Regions from separate parts of the Janthinobacterium sp. GW821-FHT03C10 genome, predicted to be linked through region 2. Evidence: predicted binding sites of a transcription regulator. Region 2 holds the regulator's gene; each other region holds the start of a gene.
What was found. The regulator NrdR, encoded in region 2, represses ribonucleotide reductase genes. The targets are predictions, from matches to a motif close to CACNANATNTNGTG.

Region 1 (3,276 bases), on a different contig from region 2:
TCGCCGTGTTCATGTCGTGCGTGCGGCGGCGGTCGTCGCCCGTGTTCTTGCGCAGGTCGAGGAATTCCTCGATGTCCATGTGCCAGGTTTCCAGGTAGGCGCAGACGGCGCCCTTGCGCTTGCCGCCCTGGTTGACTGCCACGGCCGTGTCGTTGACCACTTTCAGGAACGGCACCACGCCTTGCGACTTGCCGTTGGTGCCCTTGATGTGGGCGCCCAGGGCGCGCACCGGCGTCCAGTCGTTACCCAGGCCGCCGGCGAACTTGGCCAGCAGCGCGTTGTCCTTGATGGCGTCGTAGATGCCTTCAAGGTCATCGGAGACGGTGCTCAGGTAGCACGACGACAGCTGCGAGCGCAGGGTGCCCGAATTGAACAGGGTCGGGGTCGAGCTCATGAAGTCGAACGAGGACAGCAGGCTGTAGAACTCGATGGCGCGCGCTTCGCGGTCCGCCTCGTTCAGCGCCAGGCCCATGGCCACGCGCATGTAGAACGCTTGCGGCATTTCGATGCGCACGTCCTGGATGTGCAGGAAGTAGCGGTCGTACAGCGTTTGCAGGCCGATGTAGCCGAATTGCAAGTCGCGGTCGGCGACGATGGCTTTGGCTAGGCGCTCCAGGTCGAAACTGGCGAGTACCGGGTTCAGCAGCTCGGCGGCGATGCCCTTGGCGATATATTGCGGGAAATACGTCAGGTATTCGGCGGCGGCCGCCGCTTGCGGCACTTCCTTGCCGAACACTTCCTTGCGCACCGTGTGCAGCAGGATGCGGGCCGTGACCTGGCTGTAGGCCGGGTCTTTTTCCATCAGCGCGCGCGCCGCCAGGATGGCCGACTTGTGCAGCTCTTCGACGGGCACGCCGTCGTACAGGTTCTTCACCGTTTCAGCCAGGATGGCGTCGGCATCGACGTGCTTTTCCAGGCCGGCGCAGGCGGCGTTGATCAGGTCGCGCACTTCCTGCATGTCCAGCAGGCGGCGCACGCCGTTGTCGGTGACATTTAATTGTGGTGCGGAAACTTGTGCGGACGCGCCTTGCGCTTCCTTCTGCAGGCGGCGCTCTTCCATGTGCTTGGCGCGGTACAGCACGTAGGCACGCGCCACGTCGTGCTCGCCCGAACGCATCAGCGACAGTTCCACCTGGTCTTGCACGTCTTCGATATGGAAGGTGCCGCCGCCCGGATGGCGACGCACCAGCGCGGCGACGACGCCGTCCGTCAGTTGCTCCACCAGTTCGCGGATGCGTGCCGAGGCGGCGCCCTGGCCGCCGTTAACGGCCAAAAACGCCTTGGTCATGGCGATGGCGATCTTCGAAGGCTCAAATGCCACCACCGCGCCGTTGCGGCGGATGATGCGATAGTCGCCCAATGCCGCGCCCGTGCTCGCCACGCTGTTGGCCGCGCCTGGCGCTGGCGATACTGGCGTTGGATGGATGGAAATATCTTGTGGTGATTGCATTGAAGCTCCCGTTGTCAGCTAAAGTCAGCCTGCAGTTTTGCTGCCGCGTGTGTTGTTGAATAGAACGCCCGATGGTCAGGGTTTCTTCAGGTATTTGTTGCTAAATAGTAAATTTATAATGCATAAAACAGGTCAGTATCCATAGCGCCACACCGTACTGCCCGGCTGGCGCAAAACATGATCAAGGGTGATAAACCGCCAGTTCCAGTGCTTTATCAGCAATCTGGGTAGCTTTGATAATAATTCTGAAAACGTCTGTGATGGCACTAGATATAGTCTTTATATCCAACTTCTGCACTAATTGTAGTGCCCATCGAAGGGCGATGCAATAGTTTTCCAGCATCCGTCGGCGTAATTTTTTGTATTTTCATATACGATTTCGGTTGACTTTTCAGGGCATGGATAGAAAGCCCAATCCCCGCGAAGTAAGCGCTAACGCAGGCTGCCCGCGCAGGGTTTCCAGCCAGCACTCTTGATAAAAATGCCAGTCAAAAAACGGCCCCGGATCCGTCTTCCTTCCCGGTGCGATATGCTCGTGGCCGCGCACATGGGACAGCCCGTGGCGCGCCACCAGCGCCGCCGTCAGCGCCGCCAGCACATGGTATTGCCGCCGCTGGAAAGGCACATCGTCCGCGCCCTCCATTTCGATACCGATGGAATAGCCATTGCACTGCGGGCGTCCCTCGAACATGGACGCGCCCGCATGCCAGGCACGTTGATCAGTAGAAACATATTGCAACAGCGCGCCATCGCGCCGCACAAAAAAGTGCGCCGACACCTGCAAGCCACGCAGGTCGGCGAAAGAAGGATCGGCATTATAATCTACCCGGCCCGTAAACAAGTCCGACACATGCGGCCCGCCGAAGTGGCCGCCCGGCAAGCTGATGTTATGAATCACCAGCAAGTCGACCTGCGCACCGTCCGGGCGCGCATCGTGGTAGGGGGAGTCATAGCGCAGCGCGCCGTCGCACCAGCCGTCTTCATCTATCGTCCATGCGCTCATCAAGTAGGGCTTCCTGTATCGTCAATTTCTGCATGCGGTAACGCAACTGGCGCACGCTCAGGCCCAGCTGGCGCGCCGCCCGCGCGCGGTGGTAGCGCGCCTGCACCAGCGCCTGCAGGATCATGTCGCGCTCGGCCTGGCGCAGATACACGTCCAGCGGCAGGATGGGGGCCATGCCATATGCCGCCATGCCGGGCAGGCACAGTTGCCGCTCCGGCAAGTCCGGCGGTGCCGGCGCCGCCCGCAACGGCATGCTGCCCGCCGCGGACGGCAAGGCCAGCCCGTCGAGCGCGATCACGCCGCCGTCGGCAAAGGCCAGCGCCCGCTCCAGCACGTTTTCCAGTTCGCGCACATTGCCGGGAAACGCATACGCGGCCAGGGCCGCCAGCACGGGCGGCGCCAGGCTCACGGTCCGGCGTGGCGACAGGCGCGCGAGGATCACCTCACATAATACCTGCAGATCGCCGCGCCGCTCGCGCAGCGGCGGCAGCGCCAGCTCGATCACATTCAGGCGGTAAAACAGGTCCTGGCGGAACGTGCCGGCGGCCACGCCGCGCGCCAGGCCATGCTGGCTGGCGCACAGGATGCGCACGTCGACGGCTTCGTCGGCACTGCCGCCCAGCCTGCGCACGCGGCGCTCCTGCAGCACGCGCAGCAGTTTTACCTGCATGGCCAGCGGCAGGTCGTCGACTTCGTCGAGCAGCAGGCTGCCGCCATGGGCCGCCTGGAACAAGCCCTGGCGCTCGTGCAGCGCGCCCGTGTAGGCGCCCGGGCGGCAGCCGAAGAATTCCGCTTCCATCAGCGCTTCGGGAATGGCGCCGCA
Region 2 (3,276 bases):
ATAAGCCGTTCGCCTGGGTAGCCACTATGGAAAAGCACGAAGAGGCTGCCCGTCCAATGTTGTTATTCACTTAACGCCGGCTCCCCTCATTCGATCCAACCTGCCAGTACAAGCACCCTCATACTTGGAGTTTTTACATGTTTGCAAAAGATCATACCCTCGCCAACGTCGATCCTGAATTGTTCGCCGTCATTCAAAAAGAAAACACGCGCCAGCACGACCACATCGAACTGATCGCGTCGGAGAACTACACGTCGCCAGCCGTAATGGAAGCGCAAGGCTCGCAGCTGACGAACAAGTACGCCGAAGGCTATCCAGGCAAGCGCTACTACGGCGGCTGCGAATACGTCGACGTGGCCGAGCAACTGGCCATCGACCGCGTGAAGCAGCTGTTCGGCGCCGAATGCGCGAACGTGCAGCCGAATTCCGGCTCGCAGGCGAACCAGGGCGTGTTCTTCGCCATGCTGAAACCGGGCGACCTGATCATGGGCATGTCGCTGGCCGAAGGCGGCCACCTGACCCACGGCATGCCGCTGAACATGTCCGGCAAATGGTTTGACGTCGTGTCGTATGGCTTGACGGCGGAAGAAGACATCGACTACGAGGCGATGGAGCGCCTGGCCCGCGAGCGCAAGCCGAAGCTGATCATCGCCGGCGCGTCCGCGTTCTCGAAAAAGATCGACTTCGAACGCTTCGGCAAGATCGCCAAGGAAGTGGGCGCCTACTTCATGGTCGACATGGCCCACTACGCGGGCCTGATCGCCGCCGGCCTGTACCCGAACCCGGTGCCGTTCGCCGACTTCGTCACCTCGACCACACACAAATCCTTGCGCGGCCCGCGCGGCGGCATCATCCTGATGAAGGCCGAACACGAAAAAGCCATCAACTCGGCCATTTTCCCCGGCATCCAGGGCGGCCCGCTGATGCACGTGATCGCCGGCAAGGCCGTCGCCTTCAAGGAAGCGCTGAGCCCTGAATTCGTCGAATACCAGAAGCAAGTGATCAAGAACGCCGACGTGCTGGCGAAAACCCTGATCAAGCGCGGCCTGCGCATCGTGTCCGGCGGCACCGAGTCGCACGTCATGCTGGTCGACCTGCGCGCCAAGAACCTGACGGGCAAGGAAGCCGAAGCCATCCTCGGTTCCGCGCACATCACCTGCAACAAGAACGGCATCCCGAACGACCCGCAAAAACCTTTCGTCACCTCGGGCATCCGCCTGGGCAGCCCGGCGATGACGACGCGCGGTTTCAAGGAAGCGCAAGCGGAAGAAGTGGGCAACCTGATCGCCGACGTGCTGGACAATCCGCATGACGCCGCCACCATCGAGCGCGTGAAAGCGGCCGTGAAGGTGCTGGCCGACGCGCACCCTGTGTACGCAGCATAATTATTTGTCCAGAATGTGTCATACGGAGTAAGATTCTGTATGACACATTCCTTCGTGCCCCAGGGCGCCCGGAGTGATTCGGGCGCCCTTTGTACAAGGGCGGCGATTTCCCGCAATTATTACTATAAAGTTGTAGCCAGCCCATGAAATGTCCATTTTGCCAGCACGGCGACACCCAGGTTCTCGATACGCGCGTATCGGAGGAAGGGGATGCCATTCGGCGCCGCCGCCGCTGCGGCAAATGCGACAAGCGTTTCACGACCTACGAACGCATTGAACTTATCATGCCTGCCGTCGTCAAAAAGAATGGCAGCCGGACGGAGTTCGCTGCGGATAAGTTGCGCGGCAGTTTGATGCTGGCCTTGCGCAAGCGTCCCGTCGCGGCCGCCTCGGTGGATACGGCCATCGCCTCCATCCAGGAAAAACTGCTGACCAGCGGCTTGCGTGAAGTCGATTCCGGCTATATCGGCGAACTCGTCATGCAGGAACTCAAGCGCCTCGACAAGATCGCCTACATCCGCTTTGCCTCAGTGTATAAAAATTTCGAAGACCTGGCCGAGTTCCAGGATGCGATTGCCGAAGTGGGGCAGGCGCGCAAGCCCTGACGCTCACTTTATCGGCGACGGGGCCGCTCATGCGCCCCGTTTTGCGCCCCGTTTTCACCACGCCAGCGTTCGCCTGGCAAGCGGTCTGATCAATCCCTACGCTGTTCTTCCCACCTTATCGCCATGCTGTTTGCGCCAGCGCAGATCCGGATTTTTGCGCGCGCCTATCTTGTAGCTGGGCCGCCTGTTCTTGCGACTCTTTCTGCGGAAGGGAGCAAGGCATGCGCAATGGCGGTCGCGACAAGTTTCTGGCCGGTGGCAGCAGCCTCGTCGAGGTGTTGGTGTCGCTGCTGCTGTTGGCGCTGGGCCTGCTGGGAGCCAGCATTTTGCAACTGCATTCCCTGCGCGCGCGCCACGAGTCCGCGCTATTGTCGGCGGGCGCGCAGCTGGCCGCAGGCATGGCCGAACGCATGCGCGCGAACGGCGTGCTCATGTACGGTCCCGATGCCAGCAATCCCTATTTGAACGTAGCCTACGCGGCGGCGGACGGCGCCGACGCTGGCGGTGGTGCACCGGACTGCTTCGGCGCTGCTGCCTGCGGCGCGGCCGAACTGGCGCAATTCGACATCGCCGAGTGGAAACAGCAACTGCATGCGGCCTTGCCCGGCGCGCGCCTGCATATCTGCCGCGATGCCTCTGCCTGGGATGCCGCCGCGCAAGGCTTGCACTGGGCGTGCAGCGGCGGCAAGGGCGCGCCCGTCGTCATCAAGCTGGGCTGGCGCGCCCGCCTGCCCGATGGCCAACCCGCCGTGGATGCGGCAAACGAGTCGCTGCCCAGGCTGGCACTCCAGTTGGGCGGAGGCGGCGCATGAGCGGCACGCACGCCAGTCGCCGGCAGCGCGGCATAAGCCTGGTCGAGCTGCTGGTGGCGCTGTCGCTGGGCGCGCTGCTGATGCTGGCCGCCAGTAGCGTGTTGCTGGCCACCAGCGGCAGCTATGGAGACCAGTCCGCCAGCGCGCGGCTGGACGACAATGGCCGCTATGCGCTCGACACCATCGCCCGAGCCGTGCGCCAGACGGCATATGTGAACTGGGACAGCAGCGCCGCGCCCGTCGCCCATGCCGATGACGACAGCGCGAATGTCGCCGGGCTCGACGCGCGCAGCCTGGGCAAGAACAGCGACGGCATCAGCGGCGCCTTGCCCGGCGCCCTGCATGGCAGCGACGTGCTGGCCCTGCGCTATTACGGCGCCGGCAAGGAGGAGGGCGGCGACGGTTCCGTGCTCAATTGCGCCGGTTTCGGCGTGGGCGCCGCGCAAATGGAGGCGCAGCGGGGCTGGAGCATCT
Region 3 (3,276 bases), on a different contig from region 2:
CTGGCGCCCTTCGATCTTCACGGCGCGCACGCCCATGGCGATCAGTTGCGGCAGCAGCGCCAGCGTATTCAGGCTGGCCGGCTCCTCGATGGCGTAATACTCTTCGTCGTTGACTTCGAAACGCCCCTTGCACAGGGTCGGATAGCTGGCGTTTTCGCCCGGTGCGTAGCGGTCGATCAGCACGCCGTTCAGGCGCGATTCGAGGCCGTTCGGCGTTTCCAGCCAGCGCACGGATTTCGCCGGCGAGCACACGCCGTGCGTGTTCGGCGCCTCGCCCGTCGCATACGAGGACAGCGCGCAGCGCCCCTCGACCATCACGCACAGGCTGCCGAAGCCGAAGACCTCGATCTCGACTTCCGTCTTGGCGATCAATTGCTCGACCTGCGCCATCGACAGCACGCGCGGCAGCACGGCGCGGGCGATGCCGAAGTGTTCATGGTAAAAATTGATGGCTTCGTAGTTGGTGGCCGAGCCCTGCACGGACAGGTGCAGGCGCAGCTGCGGGTGGTGCTCGCTTGCATACGCCATCAAGCCCGGATCGGCCACGATCATGGCGTCGATGCCGGCCTGCGCGGCGCGGTCGATGGCGCTGCGCCACACGGCCCAGTTGTGCGGCTGCGGATAGGTGTTCAGCGCCAGCAGCACCTTGCGTCCATATTGGTGGGCGTAGCGCACGCCCTCGGCGATGGCCTTCTCGTCGAAATTGAGGCCGGCGAAATTGCGCGCATTGGTGGCGTCGCGAAAGCCCAGGTAGACGGTGTCGGCGCCATTGTCGACGGCCGCTTTCAAGGCGGGCAGGCTGCCGGCGGGGCAGACCAGTTCCAGTGGTCCGGCCACGCGGGTGGCGGTGGTTGATTCAAGCATCATGGTGTTCACAGTCCTGTATCGGCTCAGGGTGCAGACTATAGCCCCGCCCATACCGCCCAGTCCTTGACGCAGGTGAAGGAATGCATGCATGGCTGGCGCGCGTTCAACTTGCTTGACCTGGCTGTAAAATGCCCCCCTTTTCTCCCTGTCCGATTGCCCGCCATGCCCCGCAAACCGCTGCTGATCTTCCTGCTCACCCTGTTCCTCACCGTGCTGCAAGTGCAGTGGGCCGCGCCCACGGAAGGCTACGACGCCGAGGCGCTGTCCATGCTGTCGCCCGAGGTGCTGGGCGCGTATCCGGGCGTGCTGCTGCTGTTCCTGCAAGCCGTCCTCGCCCGCCGCGCCATGCCCGTGGTGCGCCAGGCCGCCATCAGCACGGGCTTGCTGGCCTTATACTGGCTGCTGGCGAACTACGTCACGTTCGATATCCGCGTCGCCAGCTGGAGCACCTTCTCGCCGCTGGAAATCTGGGCGCACGTGCTGCCCGCCTCCAGCATCAGCATCGCCGCCTGCGCCGCCGCGCATTTTGGCCTGAGCTGCTTCATCCTGCGCCAGGGACGCGCGAAAAAGTAAACGGGGACGCTTTTTTCACCTGCATCAAGGATTCGTCACGCAACTGCACGCGCCCTTTGACGCCACTATATTTAGTGATTAATCTCCACAAAAACACCGCATGTTGTGTTTATTGGAGGTTTCATGACGACAAATGCAGTTTCCCCCACACGCGGCCAGGTCGATGTCGCCGCGTCCATCAATGAATACCTGGAGCGGCGCGACTGGCGTGTCAACGCCAACGCCAACCAGGGTTACTCGCTGGGCGGCCTGATACTCAACGTGTCGGGCAAGGTCATCGCCAACTACTGGCTGGACCAGGTGTATCCGCCGGAAGTGGGCGCGGCGCACCGCGAAGCGGCCCTGCACATCCACGACCTCGACATGCTGGCCGGCTATTGCGCCGGCTGGTCGCTGCGCACCCTGCTGCACGAAGGCTTGAATGGCGTGCCGGGCAAGATCGAATCGGGTCCGCCCAAGCACATGTCGAGCGCCATCGGCCAGATCGTCAATTTCCTCGGCACCCTGCAGAACGAATGGGCCGGCGCGCAGGCGTTCAGCTCCTTCGACACCTATATGGCGCCCTACATCCGCCAGGACAGCCTGCGCTATGAAGACGTGCGCCAGTACATGCAGGAGCTGATCTTCAACCTCAACGTGCCATCGCGCTGGGGCACGCAGACACCGTTCACCAACCTCACCTTCGACTGGGTCTGCCCGGACGACCTGCGCGATCAGATTCCCGTCATCGCCGGCCAGGAGATGGACTTCAGCTATGGCGAGCTGCAGGCGGAGATGGACATGATCAACCGCGCCTATATCGAGATCATGATGGCGGGAGACGCCAAGGGCAGGGTCTTCACCTTCCCCATCCCCACCTACAACATCACCGAGGATTTCGACTGGCATAGCGAAAACGCGGAACGCCTGTTCGAGATGACGGCCCGCTACGGCCTGCCCTACTTCCAGAATTTCATCAATTCGGAACTCAAGCCGAACATGATCCGCTCCATGTGCTGCCGATTGCAGCTGGACTTGCGCGAACTGCTGAAAAGGGGCAATGGCCTGTTCGGTTCCGCCGAGCAGACGGGCTCCCTGGGCGTGGTGACGATCAACTGCGCGCGCCTGGGCCACCTGTGGCGCGGCGACGAAGCGGCGTTGATGGCGGACCTGGACCGCCTGCTGGAACTGGGCAAGACCAGCCTGGAAATCAAGCGCCGCACCATCGAGGAACTGATGCAGCAGGGCCTGTTCCCGTACACGAAGCGCTACCTGGGCACCCTGCGCAACCACTTTTCCACGCTGGGCGTGAACGGCATCAACGAGATGATCCGCAATTTCAGCGGCGACGCCTGGGACATCACGAGTCCCGAGGGCCATGCGCTGGCGATCCGCCTGCTCGACCACGTGCGCGCCCGCATGGTGGCCTTCCAGGAAGAGACGGGCCATATGTACAACCTGGAAGCGACGCCGGCCGAAGGCACGACGTACCGCTTCGCCCGCGAAGACCGCAAGCGCTATCCCGCCATCCTGCAGGCGGGCACCGTCGACAATCCATACTATACAAATTCGTCGCAGCTGCCCGTCGGCCACACGGACGACCCGTTCGAGGCGCTGGAATTGCAGGACGCGCTGCAGCGCAAGTACACGGGCGGCACGGTGCTGCACCTGTACATGACGGAAGCGCTGTCGGACGCGAATGCCTGCCGCGAGCTGGTGAAACGCGCCCTGAGCCGCTTCTCGCTGCCCTACATCACCGTCACGCCCACGTTTTCCATCTGCCCGCGCCACGGCTACCTGGCCGGCAAACATGAATTTTGCCCCACCTGCGACGCGGAGCTGATCGCCCGCAAGCAG

Region 1: AC07VH_RS21690 (ribonucleoside-diphosphate reductase subunit alpha) is a predicted target of NrdR. The motif match lies at 1,715-1,728, and genes of this name have one in related genera.
Region 3: AC07VH_RS12140 (ribonucleoside triphosphate reductase) is a predicted target of NrdR. The motif match lies at 1,504-1,517, and genes of this name have one in related genera.

Annotation. Positions count from the first base shown of each region.
Region 1 covers NZ_JBWKUN010000006.1:430,813-434,088, forward strand. The annotation lists gene AC07VH_RS21690 (ribonucleoside-diphosphate reductase subunit alpha) at 1-1,450, opposite strand, end outside; gene ampD (1,6-anhydro-N-acetylmuramyl-L-alanine amidase AmpD) at 1,842-2,453, opposite strand; gene AC07VH_RS21700 (sigma 54-interacting transcriptional regulator) at 2,431-3,276, opposite strand, start outside.
Region 2 covers NZ_JBWKUN010000012.1:89,266-92,541, forward strand. The annotation lists ZMP/ZTP riboswitch at 1-26, shown strand, start outside; gene glyA (serine hydroxymethyltransferase) at 138-1,385, shown strand; gene nrdR (transcriptional regulator NrdR) at 1,529-1,990, shown strand; gene pilV (type IV pilus modification protein PilV) at 2,212-2,802, shown strand; gene AC07VH_RS28655 (PilW family protein) at 2,799-3,276, shown strand, end outside.
Region 3 covers NZ_JBWKUN010000003.1:212,989-216,264, reverse strand. The annotation lists gene ubiU (ubiquinone anaerobic biosynthesis protein UbiU) at 1-867, opposite strand, end outside; gene AC07VH_RS12145 (hypothetical protein) at 1,030-1,440, shown strand; gene AC07VH_RS12140 (ribonucleoside triphosphate reductase) at 1,564-3,276, shown strand, end outside.